4 regions of the Pseudoalteromonas qingdaonensis genome follow, and region 1 is predicted to be linked to each of the others. Evidence: predicted binding sites of a transcription regulator. Region 1 holds the regulator's gene; each other region holds the start of a gene.

Region 1 (3,178 bases):
CGTGTATCGGGTGCAGGTGTTAGGGCAAGAGATTGAAATACCAGTAAAACAACCTGAACAAGAGTTTTTGCCGGGACAAAGGCTATCTATTACAATTAGTTCACATGCGGTAAATTTTTTCACCGCCTAAGCGCCCCGGCCCGTATTGCAGGCGGGCTCACTATTAAGAATAAAAAACATAGGAAATTAGATGGCCAAAGCGCAATCCGGCGTGTGCGCGCAAGCTAACTTACATGGCTTGCATCTGTTTTTTAATGTCCTCGATGGTCAGGATGAAACACTTAAGGGCAAACTTGCTCAGCTCCTTGATGTGCAGAGAGAGTTTGACGAGCGTTTTTCTGAAGCCATGGTGGCCAGCTTTGTCGCCATCGGCGCTCAGTATTGGCCGCTTTTACACCCCGAGCGTACACCGGCCACACTCACAAGTTTTCCCCGTATCAGTCATAGCGATCATAGCGTCGGTGTGCAGCCATTTGATTTATTTGTGCAAATACGCTCTGACCGTGAAGACGTAAATCATCTTTTTGGTCAGCGTGTTTTGCAATTATTGGCTGGGGACGTGGAGCTGGTTGAGGAAATCAGTTGTTTCCGCTTTCTCGATGGTCGTGATTTTAACGGCTTTGTTTATGCCCCGGATACTCCTTTCGGGCGCCAGAAAATGCTTACCGCTCTAGTCAGTGACGAAGAGTATTTTGCTCATGGCAGCTATATCCATGTGCAGCGCTTTACCCATAACCTCACGGCTTGGCAGGCACTCAGTCAGGAAGATCAAGAGCTGGTAATGGGACGCACTCGTTTAGATGGTGAATTGTTGATGCCGCTTAACGCTAATAGCCATGCGGTGTGCACCGAATTAAAGGATGAAAAGGGTCAGCCGCTGTTATTACATCAGGGTATGCCCTTTGCGAGTATGAATAAACAGGGCCTGCTGTCGGTAACCTGCGCCGCCAGTGGTAACGCCTTTGCGCAAATGCTTAATAGCCAGCTAGGTAATTATCTGCATTATGATGCCTGGCTCGACTTTACTCAGGCGGATATGGGCGCGGCCTTTTTTGCCCCCTCGGTGGAATTACTGAAAAGTTTGTCATCTAGTAAGGCTTGACCTGTTAACTGCAAGTCACAGCCGGTAATTTCAGTGTTTCAGACGTAATATCCCCCTTCATCACACCCGAAAAGAGAAAATTGAAGCGCAATTAGCAAACATGGATGTTTGCAAAGCTATGTCCGGGACAGGGAGGTGCCGTACATGGCGGTTGCGGGCATTTCAATTTTCTATTTGAGGAAAAAGTGTGATGTTGGGGCGACGTTTTCTTGGTTCGTTCTTTTTCGTCGTTCAAAAAGAATGAACGAGGGCCTCATGGATGAGGCCGGATAAAAGCCAGGGAAGGCAATGTAGGACATTAGCGCAGGGGCTATGCTGCCACTTCCCTTTTTGAGAGGTTAATTCAATGCCACCTTCTTTCTTAAGAAGGTGGTTCGTTATACGTTGTCGAACAGTTTGCGGACCCTGTCTAAGGTGACATCGATTTCTGACACCTTGGCGGGAGCGATAAAAATAGTATCGTCACCGGCTATGGTGCCTAGTACGCCATCGGCCTTGCCCAAAGAATCGAGTAGGCGAGCAATCAATTGTGCCGCACCTGGACTGGTGTTGATGATGATCATCATTTCATTGTGAACAATGTCGATCACCAGTTGGCGCAGTGGTGACTTGGCGGTGGGCACGGCCAATTCTGCGGGTAAGCAGTACACCATTTCCTGCTTGGCATTGCGGGTTCGCACCGCACCGAATTTACTAAGCATGCGCGAAACCTTGCTTTGACTGATATTGTCAAAACCTTGTTCTTTAAGGGCATCGACTATCTCTCCCTGAGAGCCGAAGTTTTCTTCTTTTAATAACGCCTTAAAGGCCTTGACCAGAGCTTCCTGTTTTTCGTGCGCTTGCATAATGTCATTCTTCTTTGCAAATTATTGTCAATATTCTACCTAAGAACCGCAGCCATTTCATCTTAGTAGGGTCTGTTGACCTTTGCTGTTTGTTTCTGCAGCAGTTTGTAGCGCATTTATACAAGGCGGCACATGTGTGGTGTAGTATTCTACATAAACATGTAACAACGCAGTAGAAATGCGCTACAAACGCTGCCCTGCGGGTTCATCTAAACGCATCCTGCTCTGTGTTACTCGCTATGAACATAGGCGAGCAAGACCGAAGCAATGCTTCGCAGCTTAGCGAGGTGAGCGCATGGATGCGCGATGTAACCAAGCTTCATGGATGAATTTGACCACATAAATCAGTGATTATATTCATCAGAATGCGTTTAGATTGAACATAAAGTAAACCTCAAAGATAAACAGACCCTAGAATCTTTACACTTAAGTTTACGACTATGGTCGAGATTATCCTCAAAATAACGCGGATTAATTTGTCTTTATTGCCTATTTTCATTATCTTTAGGCCATCTTTAGGTCTGATGACCCTAATCTCACATAACCTAGTCTCGTTATTTACGGAGAATTAAAATGAAAGTTGCCGTTTTAGGTGCTGCCGGTGGTATCGGTCAAGCGCTATCTTTACTACTAAAAAATAGCCTTCCTGCTGGTTCTGAACTATCTCTATACGACGTAGCGCCTGTTGTTCCTGGTGTTGCCGTAGACCTATCACACATCCCAACTGCAGTAGCGGTAAAAGGTTTCGGTAAAGACGACCTTGATGCAGCACTAAGCGGTTGTGACGTTGTTTTGATCCCAGCGGGTATGCCACGTAAGCCGGGCATGGATCGTGCTGACCTATTCAACGTAAACGCGAGCATCATCCAGACGCTTGCTGAAGGCATAGTTAAAAACTGTCCTAAAGCTATGGTAGGTGTGATCACTAACCCGGTAAACGGCACTGTGCCAATCGTTGCTGAAGTATTTAAAAAAGCGGGTACTTATGACCCAGCTCGCGTATTTGGTGTAACAACGCTTGATGTTATCCGTGCTGAGACTTTCGTTGCCGAGCTTAAAGGCCTAGATGTAAGCCAAGTTAAAGTTCCTGTGATCGGTGGTCACTCGGGCACAACTATTCTTCCTCTTCTTTCACAAGTACAAGGCGCTACTTTCTCTGACGAGGAAATCGCAGCACTTACTACACGCATTCAAAACGCCGGTACTGAAGTTGTTGAAGCTAAAGCCGGTG
Region 2 (3,178 bases), on a different contig from region 1:
AGGCGCTCAAGTGGTGCGAGCCAAAGAGGTGATGCATGGTAAAACCTCTATAATACGTACCACACAGCAGGGCGTTTTTGCCGGATTAGACGAGCGCATTGAAGTGTGTCGTTATCACTCCCTGGTGGTGGCCCCGGAAACCTTACCAGCCGAGCTGCAAATTACTGCCTGGACTGAGAATGATCAGGGTGAGATGGATGAAATCATGGGTTTATTGCATACTAACAAGGCATTAGAAGGGATTCAGTTCCACCCGGAAGCCATTCTTACCGAGCACGGGTTGGCTATGTTAAAACACTTTATCGAGCGAAATTAACGACCAGATCATGGTAACTCAACAGCAGCAGGTTAGTCAGCGCATCGGCGCCTTAGAACGACGCGGCAATGATATATTGCTTGGGCATGCCTTTGCCCAGCAACAACTCGGCTTGAGTAAAACCTTGGATGGTCAAGCGGGTGAGCCCCTGTTGCAGCGCACCTTGCTGGCGGTGGAGCAAGCAGCCTTGGCGCAAAGACAAAAGGCCAGTACAAAACTGGAGTTGCTTCGCGCTAAGGTAAGTACCAACTTACACCTGTTGATAGAAGAAGAAATTGAGTCGCAACTTAACCGGCTAGACAACCTCTATACCGAGGTACTGGGTATAGAAGATGCGGCGATAGCGCTTATCGATCAGCTGGCCAGTAAGGGCGCTAGCATTAACCGTTTAGAGCCCTTGGTAAAACACCTGAACTGGTTTTCTCGGGAGTTGGTTACTTTGGTAAACCAGTCACCTCATCGCCAGGACGATAATGAGCGCGCGGTAAAAATTGATACCCCGGCGCTGGCGCTGCGCTATCTGGGGCTGGAAAAGCTGAAGTGGACCTTGCCTAAACTTGCCCTGCGCCACTGGCTTCCTCATAGCAGCGAACCCTTTCCCTTGCTTAAACGCAAACTAGGTGAAGCGGCCTTAGGCCGTGCCGCCTGCGCTGCTAAATTGGCAGAATTGGAGGGGCAGGACGTCTATGCCGCCCATGTTGGCGCCCTGTTTATGGAGCTGGGCAGGGTGGTGCTGACACGGCTTTATTTGCGTATCTTTCAGCAAATTTGGCAGCATCAGGTAAGTTTGGCCCATGGTGAAGGGAAAAAAGCCCTGCATGATGCGCTGATCACCATAGAGCCGGATCCCCTTTACCTGCGTAACCTGTTTTGTGAGCGTGCTCTCGAGGTCACCCGACGTCTAATTGAAAAAATGGGTCTGGAACATTTGAACCTGAACGCCGCTTTCGATGACATTGCCCTGGTGGAGCCACAGCAACTTAGCGGCGCAGCTAAAACTCTGGTGCAGGCCGATGGTTATTGTCAGATCCATTGGTTACAGCAACATCAATTACTTACGCTGGGTGAGCGGCAGTTATGGTATGCCTATCTTGGTCTTAAAAACTCGCAACTAACACATTTGGCGAGTGTCAATTTTGCTGCTTTAGCCCAGCAAATTGATGCAAAATAAGCCATAGCTGAAAATTTTTTGTAAATATTTTACGTATATTCATTCAAATACTATTCAGTATACGCTTTGATGGCGGCAACTCATGCCGTATGGTTTCTTCTCTAATCGCACTAAAATAGTTATTCACTCAAGGTGAAAATCTATCCTCAATGCCTGTATTTACGGGGTCTGCATAAAAGTTTTGCATGAGACTTTACGGGTTTTTTCTGAAATAATGCTGTTATTCATGTAGTGCTTTGTCCGTCGCCTTAATGGCGGATTTCATAGCCTGTTACGAGTGTTGCACTAGCTTTAAGGTTTCCAGCCTTTGGCTTGGTAGCCACTTTTAACACCAGACTCAATGAGGAAATAAAATGACAGTTAATCGCGCTTTATTTGATGAAGTAATGGTTCCTAACTACAACCCATCGGACGTGATCCCTGTACGCGGCGAAGGCGCCCGTGTATGGGACCAGCAAGGCCGTGAGTTTATCGACTTTGCCGGTGGTATTGCGGTTAACTGTTTGGGTCATTGTCACCCAGCGCTTGTTGCGGCATTAAAAGAGCAGGGCGAGAAAATTTGGCACCTGTCGAATATCTGGACCAATGAGCCGGCACTACGCCTGGCGAAGAAAATGACCGATGCTACTTTTGCCGATCAGGTTTATTTTGCTAACTCAGGTGCTGAAGCCAACGAAGCAGCACTAAAGCTTGCTCGTCGCTGGGCCCTAGATAACTTCGGTGCACAAAAATCAAAAATCATCGCCTTTAACCAAGGCTTCCACGGTCGTACCTTCTTCACCGTAACCGTGGGTGGCCAGGCCGCTTATTCGGACGGTTTCGGTCCTAAGCCGGGTGATATTGTGCACTGTGATTACAACGATCTGGAAGCATTCAAATCATTGATCGACGACAACACCTGTGCGGTTATGATGGAGCCATTGCAAGGCGAAGGTGGCATCATTGCCCCTGAAGTCGATTTTGTTAAAGGCGTACGTGAGCTGTGCGATAAGCACAATGCACTGCTTATTTTCGATGAAGTACAAACAGGTGTTGGCCGTACCGGTGAGCTTTATGCTTATCAGGGTCTGGGTGTAACGCCAGATATCATGAGCTCGGCTAAAGCCTTGGGTGGCGGTTTCCCTATCGGTGCCATGCTGACCACTAAAGAGATTGCCAAGCACCTTAAGCCGGGTACGCATGGTTCAACCTACGGCGGTAACCCGCTGGCGTGTGCGGTAGCCGAAGCGGCTTTCGACACTATCAATGATCCTGCGGTATTAGCTGGCGTTAAAGAAAAAGAAGTACTATTCAAGCAACTTTTGAATGACATCAATGCTAAGTACGATGTTTTCAGTGGTGTGCGTGGTCAAGGCCTGCTTATCGGTGCAGTAGTGAACGATAAGTTCAAGGGCCGTGCCCGTGAATTCCTGGTTGCCAGCATGGAACAAGGTTTGATGTCGCTTGTGGCCGGTGCCGATGTGGTACGTTTCACACCATCATTGGTGATCAGCGAAGAAGAGATTCGCGAAGGTATGGCACGCTTTGAAAAAGCGGTTGCCAGCCTGGTTTAAGCACTTCACCGCGGCGTTCTGTCTAATTATTAGAACGTCGGTCAATTTGAAGTTTGGCGCTGCATGGCGCGGCGCCAGGCTTGTTATGGTTTAACCTTTAGGGAGTAAGCGGATCTATGATGGTTCTTCGCCCAATCC
Region 3 (3,178 bases), on a different contig from region 1:
GGGTTTCATCGGCGGTGTAATTTAAATCGATTGAACTATGGCTGTAGTGCTCATCATTGGCGCTGCGCAGCTGTACCATGTCGGAATACATAAGTATAGGAGTGTCAAACTGCAAGCGCTTGGCATGGCCCGTGGTCTCGTTAAAGACATTTTGTTCGCGGCCAATACAGGTCGCCAAAGACATAACATGATTTTCCCGCAGTGGATCTATGGGCGGGTTAGTTACCTGAGCAAATTTCTGGCGGAAATAGTCGAACAGGGATCTATGTCCCTCGGACAGCACGGCAAACGGGGTGTCATCCCCCATGGATCCTGTCGCTTCCTGGCCATTTTCACCCATCACTCGGATCACCTGATCCAACTCTTCATTGGTATAGGCGAACATCTTTTGATAGATAAGCAGGGTTTCTTCATCGAACGAACGGTTACCCGCCTCTTTATCGCTCAGTAACTCAAAAGGCGTCAGGCGCTTAACGTTTTGCTCAAGCCATTGCTTGTAAGGGTGGCGGGCTTTTAGGTCCTGATCGATTTCATCGGAATGCCATACCTTGCCATGCAAAGTATCTATGACCATCAGCTCACCTGGGCCTACCCGGCCTTTTTCCACCACCTCATCGGCAGCATAATCCCAGATCCCCACTTCTGAGGCCAGGGTAATAAAGCCGTCCTGGGTCAACACATAGCGTGCCGGACGCAGGCCGTTTCTATCCAGATTACAGGCGGCGAAGCGACCATCCGACATCACTATGCCGGCGGGGCCATCCCAGGGCTCCATATGCATGGAGTTAAAATCGTAGAAGGCGCGTAAATCCTCATCCATGGCGCGGTTTTTCTGCCATGCTGGCGGCACCAACATACGCATGGCACGGAACAGGTCCATGCCGCCGGCCAAAAACAGCTCGAGCATATTATCCAGGCTCGATGAATCCGAACCGCTTTCATTCACAAAAGGCGCCGCGGTTTGTAAGTCCGGCAACAGCGGCGAGGCAAATTTATAGGCGCGAGCTCTGGCCCATTGGCGGTTGCCCGTGATGGTGTTGATCTCGCCATTGTGCGCCAAATATCTAAACGGCTGAGCCAAAGGCCAGCGCGGTTGGGTATTGGTGGAGAAGCGTTGGTGGAACACACAAATGGCCGTGGTCATACGCATATCGGCCAAGTCGAGGTAAAAATTCGGCAGGTCTTCGGGCATCATCAAGCCCTTGTAGACGGTCACCAGACCTGACAAGCTGGCGATATAAAAATCCTTATCCTGCTGCAACTGCTTTTCGATTCGGCGCCGGGCGATATACAAGCGGCGCTCTAAGTCATTTGGGCGCCAGCCCTCAGGGGCACTGACAAATACCTGCACAAACTGCGGCAATTGCGCCAAGGCAATATCCCCCAGATAACTGGTATCCACAGGCACCTCGCGCCAGCCCACCAAGGTCAGGGTTTCCTGCTCTAATTCTTTTGCCACAAGCGTCTTGGCCGCCTGTGCCTGGACAGGATCCTGACTTAAAAAAAGCATGCCTACAGCATAGTTTTTACCCAACAACCAATCATTTTCTTTGGCAATAGCACGAAAGAAGCTATCGGGCTTTTGCATCAATAAACCACAGCCATCGCCGGTTTTACCATCGGCAGAAATACCGCCACGATGCTCCATACGCGCCAATCCGGTAATGGCGGTGCGAATAAGTTTATGGCTAACCTGACCGTTGACCTGGGCTATTAAGCCAAAGCCGCAATTATCTTTTTCTAAACTTGAGTCATATAACATTTTGGACCCCTCTCCCCATTGCTACTGCGTGCTAGCTTGGCAATTATTGACCCTTGCTGTGGTGCTAGCGGACCGTCAACGCTAACCCTTTGCATCTGGAGTGTCAACGAAATAACGAATACATATTCACAATCTTGAATATTTTTCATTATTTGTGATCACCATAAAAAGTAAACACCTTGTACTATTTATCCGACCTATATTCGTTATTTTTAACATGACACCAGTGTCAAAATGAAAAAATGCAAAATAACGCTAAGTAACGCCAAGGTCAATGCTAGCCTTACGTTAACGTAAACGACGCTATATAATGAATAATTATTCAGTCACATCGTTGGGTATTCATCATTCTTTTAATTATATGCAGGGCAAACTTGTGTGAGACGGGATATTAGTTGTGTACGCAATGCCTGTTTCTGCATCTTGGTGATGCTGCTATTAATATCCGTCATTAACCCTTGCCACTGGGGCCGCGCCGTTGACAGGGCAAAGTACAAGGGCTGCTTGGCGATCGCCGGTTGCAACACCCTATAACTGCCCTCATCTATGCCCTGACGTTTGGCCAAGGTTGCTATCACCAAGGGGTCGGCAAGGATCAGATTAACCCGATCATTAAGTAACAATTGCAGGTTTTGGCCATCGTCTATGGCTTGTTGCACAATCACGCGGCCGCTATCAAGCACTTGGTCAACCTCTGGGGAATTTTGGTAGCCGCGCACCACGCCTATCGCATAGTCGGACAAGGACTTAGGTTCGGGCGCCTGTGTCAGGGAAGCCTTGGCGGCGCTAATATAATGCACGGGAGTGTGGGCGTAAGGAGAGGACAAGGCTAAATGCTGTAAACGAGTATTGCCCAGCACCACATCGGACGGCGCCGAGGCTTCTATTTCATATTCGGGAGCAAGTATATCCACATGACCCAGCTCCGCCATACGCACAGCACGGGCCCAAGGTAAAAAACGAAATTCGGGATTGTAGCCAGCCTGTATTATCACCGCCGCCATATACTGAAGCAGCCAGCCACCTTGGCATTCTTGTCTACCAATATAAGGAGGCCAATTAAGAGTGGCTACCACAGCTTTGCGCTCGCGGCCGCCATCAAAACTCAGAGTCGCCCCCTGCCAAATGCCGGTGTAACTGTAATTCTGATTATCGAGTCGGTATTCCAGAGTTACTTGCGTCACCTTGTCTGTCGCCGCGCCACACATAAATGGCCAGCTTGTAGCAAGGAGTAACAGCAGCATTCCCTGAATTCGCACTGAGAACATCACCCACTTCCATTGTCACCCATTAATGCCTAGATGAAAGTGTAATAGATGCTGGCGAGATGGAAAGAAAAGTAAAAGAAAAGCCGACGAATGCCGGCTTAAGTATTATTTTTATCGTTTATCAACGAGATAGCTCTTGGTTGCGCCC
Region 4 (3,178 bases), on a different contig from region 1:
GTCCTGTGGCTGCGCCTTCATTTTTTGCGCCAAGGATAAAAGCGTTAAAATCTTTTTTTCGTCCAGCTCAAGGCCGGTAATAAAATCTTGTTTCATGGTGTTATCTACATACTAATTTGGGTGCCGACATGCTCTCCTTGGAGCAATGCAATAAGGTTTTCTGGCTTTTGCCAGCTGGAGATATACACACCACGTCGTAAATGCTGGGCGGCAAGAAGGCTGGTCTTTACTTTGACCTCCATCCCGCCCGAGATAACTCCTTGCGCTATCAGGTCTTCTATTTGTGCTTTATCTAACTGATGCAAAGCTTGACCTTGTTGGTCCAGCACGGCTTCCACATCCGTCATAAAAATAAGTTCGGCGCCAAGTAGCTTGGCGATGGCCGCCGCTGCTTCATCGGCGTTAACGTTGTACCAGTGTCCTTGTTCATCAAAACCAATAGAGCTCACCAGGGCTAACCGCCCGGCTTCAATAAGCAGGGGTAAAATTGAGTCCGCAGTGGGGATACACTCACCCACCTGGCCCAGTGCCTTTAGCTTTTGCTCGGCATTAATGCCCGCCTCAAACAGGCTTAAGCCCACTGGCTTTAGCTTGTTTTTCAGCGCTGCACCAAGTAATTGCTTGTTAGCACAACCGGCCAGGGCGCCGACGATATAAGGCATTTGCTCCGCCGGGCTAATACGTAAGCCCTGATGTTTGGCGGTAGCAAAACCTGCGTCTTGCAGCCAGCTGTCAACAAGAGCACCGCCGCCATGAACAAGCACAAAATTTGCCTGTTGCTGCGAGCCCAAAGCCACAAAGAGCGCATCAAGCGCCGCGGGATTATTTAATACCGCACCACCGAGTTTGATTACCCAAGTTTTCTTAGTAGTCATCATGTGTTCCTCATACCAAACCGGTGTTAATGGCCAGACCCGCATTCAGGTTCATGCACTGCAGGGCTTGACCCGAGGCGCCTTTGAGCAGGTTGTCTATGGCGGCGCTGACAATCAGCTGCTGCCCTTTTACATGCCAACCGATGTCGACATAGGGTTGATTTTCTATGCCCTTAATGGAGGCCACCTGATTGGCGCCCAACAGGCGAATTAGAGGTTCGTCGGCCAGTACCTGGTAGGCACTGCTGACATCATCCAGAGTCACACCGGCATTTAAGGTGGCGTAAATAGTGGCCAAAATGCCGCGTTTAAAATTACCCAGGTGTGGCGTAAAGAGCACAGGGTGCTGCAAAGACTGCTCGATTTCCGGTGTATGGCGGTGGTTAAACAAACCATAAGGAGCCAAAGAGACTTCACAGAAGTGGGTACCAATAGCGGCTTTACGCCCGGCTCCTGTTACCCCGGATACCGCATTGATGATCACCTGCTGATCGCCAGCCAACAAGCCTGCCTGCTGCAAAGGTTTAAGGGCATTTAAACTGGCGGTTGGGTAACAACCGGCCACAGCCACCAGCTGCGCACTTTTAAGCGCTTCGCTGTGCCATTCCGCTAAACCATACACGGCCTGCGCTAATAGCTCGGGATGTTGATGGGCGAAACCATAGAATTCTTCATACAAATGGGCATCGGCAAGACGAAAGCCACCGGATAGATCAAACACCTTCAAGCCATGGGCAAGAAACTGAGGAGCCAGTTCTACACTGACTTTATGATCTGTACACAGACACACGGCATCAGCCTGCGCCGCTATGTTGGCAATCGCATTCTCGTCCATGCCTTGCAGCGGCAGATCCACTATGCCCTTATGCTCTGGATACAGAGCGCTTAAAGGTTTATGAAGATCCGCACTACCGGCAGATACATAACAGCCAACAAGTTGAAAATGAGGGTGTGTTGCGACTAATTTGGCTAGTTCCGCACCGCTATAGCCACTCGCGCCAATAATTACAATATTCATTAATTACACTCAAAATTAGGAACCAAGTAACGGGCGAGACGCCCGACGAAAAAAAGCGAGTACACACAAGGGAGATATGTGTACTCGAACTATCGTCGTGACGTTATGCTAAAGAGGTAGTGAACCATTAACCTAAACCAATATTTATGCTTAAAATGTGAATTGATATTCACTATAAAGACATTTATATTGTTATGCAATCTTTATGAATAAATATTTGGAATTTATATGTCGAACCCAGATTTTCTAACGCGCTACCAGCAGCTTATCGCCGCCCCCTCGATAAGCTCCCTCGATCCTGCGCTTAGCCAGAGTAACCGTGGTGTTATTGAACTGCTGGCAACCTGGTGTGAGTCCCTGGGTTTTCACTGTGAAGTTATCGAACTGCAAAGCGCCCTCGGCAAATACAATCTGCTGGCCAAACGCGGCAGCGGCGCCGGTGGTTTAATGCTGGCCGGGCACACGGACACAGTGCCCTTTGATGAAGGCCGTTGGCAGCGCGACCCTTTTACACTCAGTGCTGTAGATAACAAGCTCTATGGTTTGGGGAGCATTGATATGAAAGGCTTCTTTGCTTTTGTGCTCAATGCCATTGCCGAGCTTGATAGCAGCAAACAACAACGTCCTTTATTGTTGTTGGCCACCGCCGATGAAGAAACCACCATGGCCGGCGCTCAAGAGGTGGCCCGTTATCCAGACCTTAAACCCGAGCGCTGTATTATCGGTGAGCCCACCGACATGGTGCCGGTATTTACTCATAAGGGGCATATGACTTCGGCCATTCGCATTATTGGTAAAAGCGGCCATAGCTCAGATCCGGAGCGTGGCATCAATGCCATTGAAGTGATGCATTTGGTGATTCAAAATCTGCTGAAGTTAAAAGAAGAATTAAAGAATAAATATTCAGTTGCAGATTTTGCTATTCCCTACCCTACTTTGAACCTGGGTCATATCCATGGTGGCGACAATGCCAATCGCATTTGCGGCTGCTGTGAATTACAGCTGGATATGCGCCCGCTGCCCGGGCTTAGCATCGCCGAGCTACAGGCCATGCTGCTTGATGCCACCAAGGAGATCAATACCCGCTATCCAGGCTCTGTGGAGGTTTGGGATATGCACGAGCCTATTCCTGCCTTTGCCGGCACCAAGGACAGCGCCCTGGTGAAGCTGGCAGAAAAGCTCTCACAACAACAGGCGGTGGCGGTTAACTACTGCACCGAAGCACCTTTTATCCAACAACTGGGCTGTGAAACCATAGTTATGGGGCCAGGCTCTATTGAGCAGG

The links. Region 1 encodes ArgR, which controls arginine synthesis, uptake and breakdown. Its sites were predicted from a motif close to ANTGAATANNTATTCANT; they were not measured.
Region 2: the regulator ArgR is predicted to act here: its motif matches at 1,598-1,615, upstream of WCN91_RS06195 (aspartate aminotransferase family protein).
Region 3: the regulator ArgR is predicted to act here: its motif matches at 1,876-1,893, upstream of gltB (glutamate synthase large subunit).
Region 4: the regulator ArgR is predicted to act here: its motif matches at 2,050-2,067, upstream of argC (N-acetyl-gamma-glutamyl-phosphate reductase).

The regions. Positions count from the first base shown of each region.
Region 1 covers NZ_JBCGCU010000008.1:115,456-118,633, reverse strand. Annotated here, with positions in the region: gene WCN91_RS09160 (ABC transporter ATP-binding protein) at 1-130, shown strand, start outside; gene WCN91_RS09155 (Dyp-type peroxidase) at 191-1,102, shown strand; gene argR (transcriptional regulator ArgR) at 1,480-1,947, opposite strand; gene mdh (malate dehydrogenase) at 2,521-3,178, shown strand, end outside.
Region 2 covers NZ_JBCGCU010000005.1:81,706-84,883, reverse strand. Annotated here, with positions in the region: gene WCN91_RS06205 (anthranilate synthase component II) at 1-316, shown strand, start outside; gene WCN91_RS06200 (HDOD domain-containing protein) at 327-1,487, shown strand; gene WCN91_RS06195 (aspartate aminotransferase family protein) at 1,841-3,040, shown strand; gene astA (arginine N-succinyltransferase) at 3,157-3,178, shown strand, end outside.
Region 3 covers NZ_JBCGCU010000003.1:16,721-19,898, reverse strand. Annotated here, with positions in the region: gene gltB (glutamate synthase large subunit) at 1-1,762, opposite strand, end outside; gene WCN91_RS03745 (substrate-binding periplasmic protein) at 2,116-3,030, opposite strand.
Region 4 covers NZ_JBCGCU010000001.1:324,497-327,674, forward strand. Annotated here, with positions in the region: gene WCN91_RS01475 (ornithine carbamoyltransferase) at 1-96, opposite strand, end outside; gene argB (acetylglutamate kinase) at 105-875, opposite strand; gene argC (N-acetyl-gamma-glutamyl-phosphate reductase) at 886-1,893, opposite strand; gene argE (acetylornithine deacetylase) at 2,122-3,178, shown strand, end outside.